2 regions of the Bacillus basilensis genome follow, and region 2 is predicted to be linked to the other one. Evidence: riboswitches for the same ligand, from Rfam matches in the RefSeq annotation. Region 2 holds a riboswitch; the other holds the start of a gene.
What was found. A riboswitch is a leader RNA that binds a small molecule or an ion and turns the genes downstream of it on or off. The one in region 2 is predicted to bind thiamine pyrophosphate.
Positions count from the first base shown of each region.

Region 1: it holds a riboswitch for thiamine pyrophosphate, as region 2 does, so the genes downstream of both, thiT (energy-coupled thiamine transporter ThiT) here and ACQVV1_RS23405 (MTH1187 family thiamine-binding protein) in region 2, are expected to answer to the same signal.

Region 1 is NZ_JBNTQO010000014.1:62,952-68,424, reverse strand. It holds gene ACQVV1_RS21905 (sensor histidine kinase) at 1-972, shown strand, start outside; gene thiT (energy-coupled thiamine transporter ThiT) at 1,178-1,849, opposite strand; TPP riboswitch at 1,936-2,037, opposite strand; gene ACQVV1_RS21895 (FeoA family protein) at 2,232-2,459, shown strand; gene feoB (ferrous iron transport protein B) at 2,456-4,444, shown strand; gene ACQVV1_RS21885 (FeoB-associated Cys-rich membrane protein) at 4,458-4,628, shown strand; gene ACQVV1_RS21880 (lipoprotein BA_5634 family protein) at 4,663-5,241, opposite strand.
Region 2 is NZ_JBNTQO010000016.1:93,326-98,798, reverse strand. It holds gene ACQVV1_RS23410 (methyl-accepting chemotaxis protein) at 1-1,353, shown strand, start outside; TPP riboswitch at 1,415-1,516, shown strand; gene ACQVV1_RS23405 (MTH1187 family thiamine-binding protein) at 1,617-1,937, shown strand; gene ACQVV1_RS23400 (ABC transporter permease) at 1,909-2,682, shown strand; gene ACQVV1_RS23395 (ABC transporter substrate-binding protein) at 2,679-3,677, shown strand; gene ACQVV1_RS23390 (ABC transporter ATP-binding protein) at 3,674-4,423, shown strand; gene ACQVV1_RS23385 (ABC-F family ATP-binding cassette domain-containing protein) at 4,812-5,473, shown strand, end outside.

The sequences.
Region 1 (5,473 bases), on a different contig from region 2:
TCTTTACAGCCCGTAGATGAAGCTGTACAAATGGTGCAAGATTACTACATCTATATCATTGCATTTGTAGTCGTTCTTATTTTTTTAGCTTCGTTTTATTATTCAAAACAAATTGCAAAACCGTTATTAAAAATAAATGATACGACGAAGAAAATAGCAAAATTAGATTTTACAGAAAGAATACCGATTACTTCAAAAGATGAAATTGGGGATTTATCGAAAAATATTAATGTGCTATCGAATAAACTCCATTCGCATATTGGACAGTTAGAAGAAGATATTGAAAAGGAAAGAAAGTTAGAAAAAACGCGAAAAGAATTCATTTCTGGTGTTTCACATGAATTAAAAACACCGCTAAGTATTATGAAAAGCTGTATTTCTATTTTAAAAGACGGGGTAGCTGAGCATAAAAAAGAGTACTATTTTCAGGCAATGGAACGAGAAGTAGATAAAATGGATACGTTAATTTTGGATATGCTTGAGTTAGCTAAATTTGAGTCAGGTACATATAAAATGAAAATGGATTTATTTTATATTGATACAGTAATTGAAGATATATGTGAACATCTGTCTGTAGAAATAGAGAAAAAAGAACTTTGTGTTCATAAAAATATAGGTCCATTTGAAGTGATGGCAAATCAAGGCCGGATTGAACAAGTCATCGTAAATTTCATTACGAATGCCATACGTTATACACCAAATAAAGAAGATATTATTATTTCTACAATAGATGAGAAAGGTCGTATAAAAGTATGTATTGAAAATAAAGGTACTCACATTGAAGAAGAACAATTAGATAAAATTTGGGATCGTTTTTATCGCGTGGATGCAGCTCGTCAGCGTTCGCAAGGTGGAACAGGTCTTGGGCTTGCTATTTCGAAGAATATTTTAGAACTGCATGATGCTGAATATGGAGTAAAGAATACAGAAGATGGTGTATTATTTTACTTCTATTTACCGAAAAAAGCGTAGACAATATGATCTACGCTTTTTTAAGTTATTTTCATATTATCTTTACCTAATCTTTATTTTCAAGCGATATAATCGTGTTAGAAAATGAGGTTATGTAAGGAGTCGATGAACCGTGCATAGCAATTGGCTAAGTATAATGGTATTTATTTTCTTTTGTGCATTTATTGTTTTTTTAATTGATATTACGATATGAAAAAAAGAGCGCTCATGAAGCGCTCTTTTTGTTTGCATTTATTTGATAAGCATTGATGCTCTTGAATAAGCGTGGTGAAGTAAGGAATAAAAATATAAGTAAAACGGTACATAGAATGTAGGAACCAATCATTACGCTACCGTTTACGATTAATGAATAAAGCACAGCGGATTGACCTTTCGGTGCATATTGTCCCCAGAAAATAATACCAGCAATAAAGTGACAGAAGTAGCGAGCAAAGCTACCAATAAATGTAGCAACAATAATGTAACCAAGAACTTTCTTTCCTTCGTTCTGTTTTGAAGAAGGTTTGTCTTTACGGCTACCTAAATTGGATTGTTCTTCACTATTTTCATTGGTTGTTAAAAGTGCCTTTTGAATAGGACGATAGAATAAACCAGCAAATCCAATGAATGCGAAAGCAACGAAGTATTCAATGAGTACTTGAATTGGTGTGACGATAATGGCATCTCCGACTACAATTTGTAATAATCCCCAAATTAAGCCTCCTAAGAAAGCCATTTTGAAGCCCCAGCGGTATGCGATAATAAAAATAGGAATCATAGCAAATGAGATGGAACCGCCTGTTGGAAGTTTAATTGATAATGGTAAAATGTCGATGACCATGGCGAAGGCTGCAAGAATAGCAGATTCAATCATCGCTTGTAAATTGGTGTTACGCATGTTGTCTCCCCCTAAATTAAAGTTGTACAAAAAAGAATAGATATCATAGGAGGATACGAAATACGTAAATAAAAAAGAGGTATGTATTTCGGACGTTTGCACAATCCCTGCGTTAGCATTAACTAACAGGTTCTAAGGGTCGGAACGAAGTGTTCCCTCTCAGCGGTAAGGCTCCCCCTGTGATAACGAGATTCTTTATTTGCTATTGTTTATTGTAAGCGAAATGGATGAGAATGGCAAACGAATCTGTTATGACAATGATTGAAATAGAATTGTAGCAAAATGTTAATAAATATGAAGCAAAAGGGTATAGTACAAGAGAAATAGAGTGTGCTATAATTTCTCTGAAAATAATTATCATTCTCTTTTGAGGGGGAAGGTTATGAGCTTAGTAGATATTAAAATCGGTGAGAAAGTGTTAGTAAAAAGCGTTCAGTCTTTAGATCATTTACTAAAGAGAAGATTGGCGGCTTTTGGTCTTTCTGAAGGAAGCGAACTTCGCATGAAGCAGAAAGCGATGTTCAAAGGTCCTTGTACATTGGAGTGTCGTGGACAGTTAATTAGTATTCGTCATTGTGACGCGAAAATGATAAAGGTGGAATTAGCGTGAATAAGGTAGCTTTGCTAGGGAATCCAAATACAGGGAAGACATCATTATTTAATGCACTTACTGGTTCTTATGAATACGTAGGAAACTGGAGCGGTGTAACAGTAGAAAAAAAGGTTGGTAAATTAAAAGATAGACAAGGGACATTAATCGATTTACCAGGCGTATATGATTTGAACCCAGTTTCGCGTGATGAGGGTGTTGTAACAAACTTTCTACTAACAGAAGAATTTCAGCATATGTTAAATATTGTGGATTCCTCGCAATTTGAACGAAATATGCATTTAACGTTGCAGTTACTTGAATTTGGTAAGCCGGTTTCAATTGGTTTAAATATGGTTGATGTGGCGAAGCAAAGAGGAATTGTAATTGATGTAAAAAGGTTATCAGAACTATTAGGTGTAACAGTCGTTCCTGTCGTTGCAAGAAGCGGAAAAGGCTGTGAAGAACTACTTGCGACTCTTAAAGAAAATGACAAAAGTGAGAAAAAGCCATTCATTATTTCATATGGTGTACAACTGGATGAAGGAATTGGAGAAGCAATTTCTCTTTTAGAAAAAGAGAATTACGAGCATCCGAGATGGTTAGCGCTTCAATTTTTAAGTAATAACGAAGTAGTAGAAAAAGAAATGAAAGCATTACCAATTTATAAGGAGCTTATAGCCATTCGATCTCGCTTAGAGGGAAAACTTGATTGTACGTTGGAGGAGCATATTTACAAAACTCGTGAAGCGTATATTGAAAAGTTAAAAACAAATGTTATGAAGCATGAGAAAGAAGGAAAAATTCCTTTTTCGGAAAAAATTGATAGGTTAATTACACATAAAGTTTTAGGACTTCCAATCTTTTTAGCAGTTATGTTTTTTATTTTTCAGGTTACGTTTACGTGGATTGGTACACCGTTATCTGATATGTTAGATGAGTTTTTTGGTGGACAGCTTACGGATTGGGTGACGGCTGGGCTCACGAGTGTCGGAGCTTCTGATTTTATTCAAGCGCTCGTTACAGAAGGCATTATTGCCGGTGTTGGTGCTGTATTAGTATTCGTTCCACAAATCTTTGCACTATTCTTTTTCATTTCATTATTAGAAGACTCAGGATATATGGCGCGAATTGCAGTTGTTATGGATAGAATTATGGAATTCTTCGGTTTAAACGGAAAAGCGTTCATTCCGATGATTATTGGTTTTGGATGTAACGTTCCAGGTATTATGGCAGCGAGAACGATTGAACAAGAGAAAGAACGTTTACTTACAGTTCTTGTAACACCATTTATGTCTTGTTCAGCACGTTTACCTGTATATGCGTTATTTGCGGGCGTATTCTTCCCTCATAGTCAGGCAACTGTTGTGTTTTCTTTATATGTTGCAGGGATAGTCCTTGCGTTATTAGTTACAAAGATTATGTCTCTTACAATTTTAAAAGCGGAGAAGTCTATTTTCGTTATTGAACTACCGCCTTACCGCGTACCGCAAGCGAAAACGTTATGGCTAAGTACTTGGGAGAAAGGGAAAGGATTTGTTCGTAAAGCAGGTACATTTATCTTCGGTGGTTCTGTTGTCATTTGGCTATTAAATTATGCAGGTCCATCAGGATTTGGTGTTGATATGGGAGACAGTTATTTAGCGATGATTGGCGGATTTATCGCACCATTATTTGCCCCGCTCGGTTTTGGAACGTGGCAAGCTGCGGCATCTCTTTTAACAGGATTTTTAGCGAAGGAAGTTGTTGTTTCTACAATGGCAATTATTTATGCGGTGAAAGAAGATGTGCTTGGCAATGTAATGGGAGCACATTATACTGCGTTATCAGCTTATGCATTTATGTTCTTTATTTTATTATATGTTCCGTGTTTAGCGACGGTGGCTGTTATTAAACGTGAAACTGGATCAGCGAAATGGACGATTTTCTCAGTCGTTTATCCGCTCGTAGTTGCTTATGTATTAACGCTTACTATATACCAAGTTGGATCTTTACTCGGATTCTAAAAGGAGATGTATAATGATGGTCAATATTATAATTGGAGCTATCATTTTTGGTTATGCAGCATATACGTTAGTTCATTTTGTAAAGAGAAGTAAAAAGGGAAAATGCGCCGCATGTTCTTTAAATAAATCATGCGAGTCGCAAACTTGTAGTCCGGATATGGAGAAAATTGCTCATAATAAATAGAAAAAAGCTTTGCGAATTTCGCAAAGCTTTTTTATTACTTTTTAATTTTTACAAGTTGTGATGATTCTACACCATTCTTTCCAGGGAATTCTTTACTAGGGTCTTTATCGAATTTTAATACCCCAACAGATTTTTCATCACCTTTTACATTTCCGTAAGTTGCATCATCAACAATCGCGAACATATCTGCATATGCACGGCCACTTCCGATAATTGTATTGCCTTCATATTTTAATTTTGCGCCATCAATTGTAGCATTTTCTATTTTTTCTTTTGCGAATAATACACCTTGTTCTGCTGTTACAGCCGGTAATTTATCAAGTGGTTTCGTATCGTCTTTTGCATCCACTTTGCTAAGTAATTCTTTCTTCACTAGTTCTTCACCAGTTTTCTTATCCATGACAAGAACTTTTTTACCTTCTAATGTTGTCATTTTCATTTTATAGAAGTCTTTTTCTTTCACTTCTTTTTTGTTTTTATCTGTAATTTGCTGAACTTGCTCTTCTGATCCGTACAGTACAAAGCCGTTCGCTTTTTCTCCTAATAAAGAACAACCTGATAATGCTCCGAATGAAATTGCTGCTGCTAATCCGATTCCTACTAATTTTTTCATGATGATTTCTCCTTTTATATGTTTTATAGTAAATACATTTTTGTATTAGTTCTGAAATGATGAGAAGCTTGTTTGCTGCTTCTGGTATTAGTGTATAAGAAATATGGAAACGTAACTATCGAGTTAGCTTACAGTAATATTACACTTCTGTAATTTAGTGAAATCGCAAAAAAGTAAGTTAATTTTAAAGGGAGATAATGAGAATATATTAGAAATACAATATTGCATCTAG
Region 2 (5,473 bases):
GGAGAATATTATAAACAACCAGATCTTTGGATGAAAGCATACGATAAGGTAATGAGCACGAAAAAAGCAAACATGACAGTAGTATATGAAGATCTATTAGGATCATGGGTAACGATATTAGAGCCAATTAAAGATGGAGACGGAAATATTGTGGCAATTGTTGCAGCCGATGTAGATGCGTCTATTGTTCCTAGTACAAAGGAAAAATTCATTATACAAGGTTTAATGTTTATTTGTATTTCTGTTTTAATTGCAACTGTTATTCAATTCTTAATTGTACGTAACGCACTTGCTCCATTGCGAGATTTACGTGAAGGGTTGCGCAAAGTCGGTGAAGGTGATTTGAGTATTAAATTAGAGGAAAGACCAGATGATATTGGTATTATTAATGCGTATTTTAATAATACCATCGAGAAGTTTAAAGGAATTGTAGATAAAGTGAAGCAGACAGCCGAACAGGTTTCCTCATCTTCAAAAGAATTGTCAGTGAGTACGAAAGAGAATAGTATGGCAGTTCAAGAAATCGTAAGTTCTATGGTTGGGGTAAGAGCGGGCAATCAGTCACAAGAAACTTCAGTACCAAAGTATTTAGGTATTGTATATGAAATGGAAGATAGGATAGAAGAGATAACAAATGCTGCAGAACAAATGACGGAAGAGTCTGAAGGTATGGAGCATCATTCAGTAAAAGGAAATGGTGTTATTGAACAGGCGATTAATCAAATGAACATAATACAAAATACAGTACAGGATGTATCTTCTATCATTTATTCTTTGGAAACAAGATCAAAAGAAATTAATGATATTGTAACTGTAATTACAGGTATTTCAAACCAAACTAATTCGTTAGCTTTAAATGCTTCTATTGAATCCTCACGTGCTGAGGAAACTAGAAGGGGATTTGCCGTTGTTGCTGATGAAGTGCGTAAATTAGCAGAGCAAACGGAAGCATCAGCAAAAGATATAGCAAAATTAATAGGGGAAACACAAGCTGAAACGGAAGAAGCTGTTGTTTCAATGCAAAAGGCTTCAAAAGAAGTAGAATTTGGAATTAAACTTGTTCGAAGTAGTGGTGCCTTCTTTGAAAAAATTTCAAAATCAGCACAATCTGTTACAAATCAAGTTAGAGTTGTTTCTAGCAATTCAAGTGATATATTGCAAAATAGCGAAAATATTGTTCGTGTTGTAAATGAACTATCACATATCGCAAATATGTATGCGAATAGTAGTAGTAATATTGAAGCGAGTATGAAAGAACAGGAAATGTCTGTACAGGATATTGCTGAATTAGCGAGTTCTTTAAGCTGGCTTTCACAGGAGTTACAAGAGTTAATTGGAGAATTTAAAAGTTAACTGAAATGATTATACATGCTTTTGTTTGTTCAATAAAATAAATCATGCTACAATGAAAACGAATTAAGGACCGGGGAGCCAATTGGCTGAGAGGATGTAAGCAAACATCGACCCTCAACCTGATCTGGATAATGCCAGCGTAGGGAGTTACTTAAAGTGATGTAGCATATGTTATTCTATAATAACTTGCATACAAGGCTTTCCTACGTAGTAGGAAAGCCTTTTCTTGTTTTAAAATTTAATTTCAGAAGGGGGATATTATTATGTCACAACAAGTTACAATGTCATTTTCAGTAGTACCACAAGCAAAAACAAAAGATGTATATTCTGTTGTTGATAAAGCAATTGAAGTTGTACAACAATCGGGAGTTCGTTATGAAGTAGGAGCAATGGAAACAACGCTGGAAGGAGAATTAGATGTACTTCTTGATGTCGTTAAACGTGCGCAACAAGCTTGCGTGGATGCTGGAGCTGAAGAAGTGATTACTTCTATTAAAATCCATTATCGTCCAAGCACTGGTGTAACGATAGATGAAAAGGTTTGGAAGTACCGTGATGAATATGCAAAACCAGAAGCAATCTAAAATAATTACAACAATTTGGCTTATCCTTCTCATTGCAATATGGGAAGGATCTGTTTCATTATTTAAAATTGAACCTTGGATTTTACCAAAGCCTTCTGCCATTGTTCAAGAATTAATTGGAATGAAGGATTTACTATTACCGAATACGATGCAAACGTTACAAGAGGTTATAATTGGACTATTTTTTGCGATTTTAATTGGGACAAGTATTGCAATTCTTATGGACGTTATCCCTTTATTTCGTATTTTAATAAATCCGTTGCTTGTTATTTCGCAAACGATTCCAATCGTTGTACTTGCACCGTTATTTATTATTTGGTTTGGATATGGAATGCTACCGAAAGTAATGGTAGTAATACTCGTTTGTTTCTTCCCGATTGCGCTTAGTATTTTAGAAGGTTTTCAAACGGTAGATAAAAATATGTTGAAGTTGTTGCAAACGATGAAGGCAACGAAATGGCAAGTTTACCAGAAAGTAAAGTTTCCGGCAGTGCTTCCATACTTTTTCTCTGGTTTGAAAATTGCAGTTACATATAGCGTCATGGGAGCGATTATTGGAGAATGGCTCGGTGCCAGCGAAGGGTTAGGAGTTATGCTTACGAGGGCTACAAAATCCTTTTTAACTGCCCGGGTATTTGGTGTTGCAGCAATTATTGTCATGGTGACATTATGTCTGTATTTTATCGTGGAGTTTATGGCAAGAATAACAGCACCATGGATATATAGAAAGGACGGCAGAAAATGAAAAAAGGTTTAAAAGTTATGTTGGCTGCCTTATTAGCAGTAGGTGTGGTTGGATGTAATCCGGCGAAGAAAGAAGAAAGTGCAAGTAAAGATCAAAAAGTAAAAGTAGTATTAGATTGGTTTCCGAATACGAATCATACTGGTTTATATGTAGCACAAGCGAAAGATTATTATAAAAAGCAAGGCTTAGATGTAGAAATTATTCAGCCTGGTGACAATGTAACAGCAGAGCAAATGATAGCTTCAGGAAAAGCTGACTTCGCAATAAGCGCACAAGAAAATGTAACGTTGGCTCGGGTGGAAGGTATTCCTGTTGTATCTGTAGGGGCGATTATTCAGCATAACACTTCAGCTTTTGCGTCACTTAAGAAAGATAACATGACTTCACCGAAAAATTTTGAAGGCAAACGTTACGGAGGCTGGGGAGGACCAGCAGAAGAAGCAACGTTAAAGACAATTATGGAGAAACATCAAGCTGATTTTAATAAAGTCGAAAAAATCATTTTAGGACAAACAGACTTCTTTAAATCAATTGGCCGTGATGCTGATTTCGAATGGATTTATTACGGTTGGGATGGTATTGAAGCGAAGCGTCAAGGAAAAGAGTTAAATACAATTATGGTGAAAGACTTAGATCCAGCGCTCGATTTCTATAGCCCTGTTATTATTACAAGTGAAAAACATACGAAGCAAGATAAAGACTTTGTGAAAAAGTTTATGAATGCAACGACAGAAGGGTATAATTTTGCAATTAAAGAACCAAAAGAAGCAGCGGATATTTTAATTAAAGCTGTTCCGGATGTGAATAAAGAGTTAGTGCAAGAGAGTCAAAAGTGGTTAAGTACGAAGTATCAAGATGATGCAAAAGCATGGGGAGTACAGAAGGAAGAAGTTTGGACGAATTACATGAATTTCTTATATGATAACAAAGTTATTAAGAAGAAAATTGATGTGAAAGATGCCTTTACAAATGAGTTCCTTCCAAGTGAAAAATGAGTGGATTACAAATAAAAGATATTGTGAAATCTTTCGATGGAAAGAATGTATTAGCAAATATTAGTGCTTCTATACGAGAGGGAGAATTCGTTTCCTTTGTAGGACCCAGTGGTTGCGGGAAAAGCACATTATTAAATATGATTGCAAATGTTGAAAATCCAACAAGTGGGAACGTAACGTATAAGGATAAGCAAGTACAAGAGCAAGATGCTGTAAGTTATATGCCGCAACAAGATTTATTGCTGCCATGGCGATCAGCTTTGCAAAATATCGTTCTTCCGTTAGAAATCGAAGGGAAGCTGAAAAAACAAAGGCTGGCAGAAGGAATGGAAGCGTTGAAGCAGTTTGAACTAGATGAATATGCAGATCATTATCCAGATGAATTATCAGGTGGAATGCGTCAAAGAATTAGCTTCCTTCGCACATATTTATGTGAAAAGCCAATTATGCTACTTGATGAGCCTTTTGGAAAATTAGATGCCTTTACAAAAATGGAAGTACACAGCTGGCTTTTAAACTCTTGGCACCAAGAGAAGCAAACAATCGTTATGGTTACACATGACTTAGATGAGGCAATCTTGCTATCGGATCGCGTATTTATTTTATCTCAAAGACCAGCGTCAATAGTTGGTGAGGTAAAAGTGAAATTACCTAGGCCACGAACGATGGATATGTTAACATCGCTTGAGTTAAAGAAGGATAAGGAAGAAATTTTGAGAGTATTAGCTCCTTATATGAAAAAATAGAAAAAGTCTTTTAACAGTTTTTTGTATAATTACTGTTAAGAGGCTTTTTCTATAGGAGAAGAAGGAACAAAGGAAAAAATAGAGAATAGAATATAACAGAGTAGTTTATACTCTTAATATAACAAATGCTAAAGGAGTGAAAGGATAAAATGACTTTATCAACTGTTCTTCAAATGGTTTTAGCTTGATGTGGGAGAAGTCTGCCCATTTTTAACGATTAAGCTAAATTGAAGACAGCAGGTAAAGAACCTTAATCCTTTTTTACGATAATATGTAATGGGTAAGGTGTATTCACCTTACCCATTTTTTATATGCACAATTAAATAAGGCTTTATACTGTCGCTCTCTCTTATTTAGCTTATGGATGATAAGTAAAGGAGAGAAAAAAATGAGTATATTAACAGTAGAAAATTTAAGTCATTCGTATGGTGAGAAAACCATTTTATATAATACGTGCTTTCGATTATTAAAGGGCGAGCATGTTGGGTTAGTAGGGAAAAATGGAATTGGAAAATCAACATTGTTAAGGATTTTAACAGGAGAACTTATACATGATGATGGGAACATTGAATGGTTTCCGCATGTGAAGGTAGGTTTTTTACAGCAGCATATGGATTTACAAGAGGGGATAACGATTGAAAGATATTTACAAAGTGCATTTTCTGATTTGTATGCGATTGAATGTGAGATGTTAAAAATTGCTGAAGAAATGAATGGAGCAGGAGAAGTAGAAAAACTGTTAGTAAAGTATGGAGAATTACAAACTATATTGGAAAGTTCTAATTTCTATCAAATTCATACAGAAATTGAAGAAGTAGCAATTGGTTTAGGGTTGTTTGAGGTAGGTTTGGAAAAGGATGTTTCAAAGTTAAGTGGAGGACAACGAACAAAGTTATTACTTGGGAAGCTCCTTTTAGAAAAAGCTGATGTTTTATTGCTAGATGAGCCAACAAACTATTTAGATACAGCTCATATAGAATGGTTGCAATCATATTTGAGACTGTATGAAAAAGCTTATGTAATCATTTCACATGACGAAGTATTTTTGAA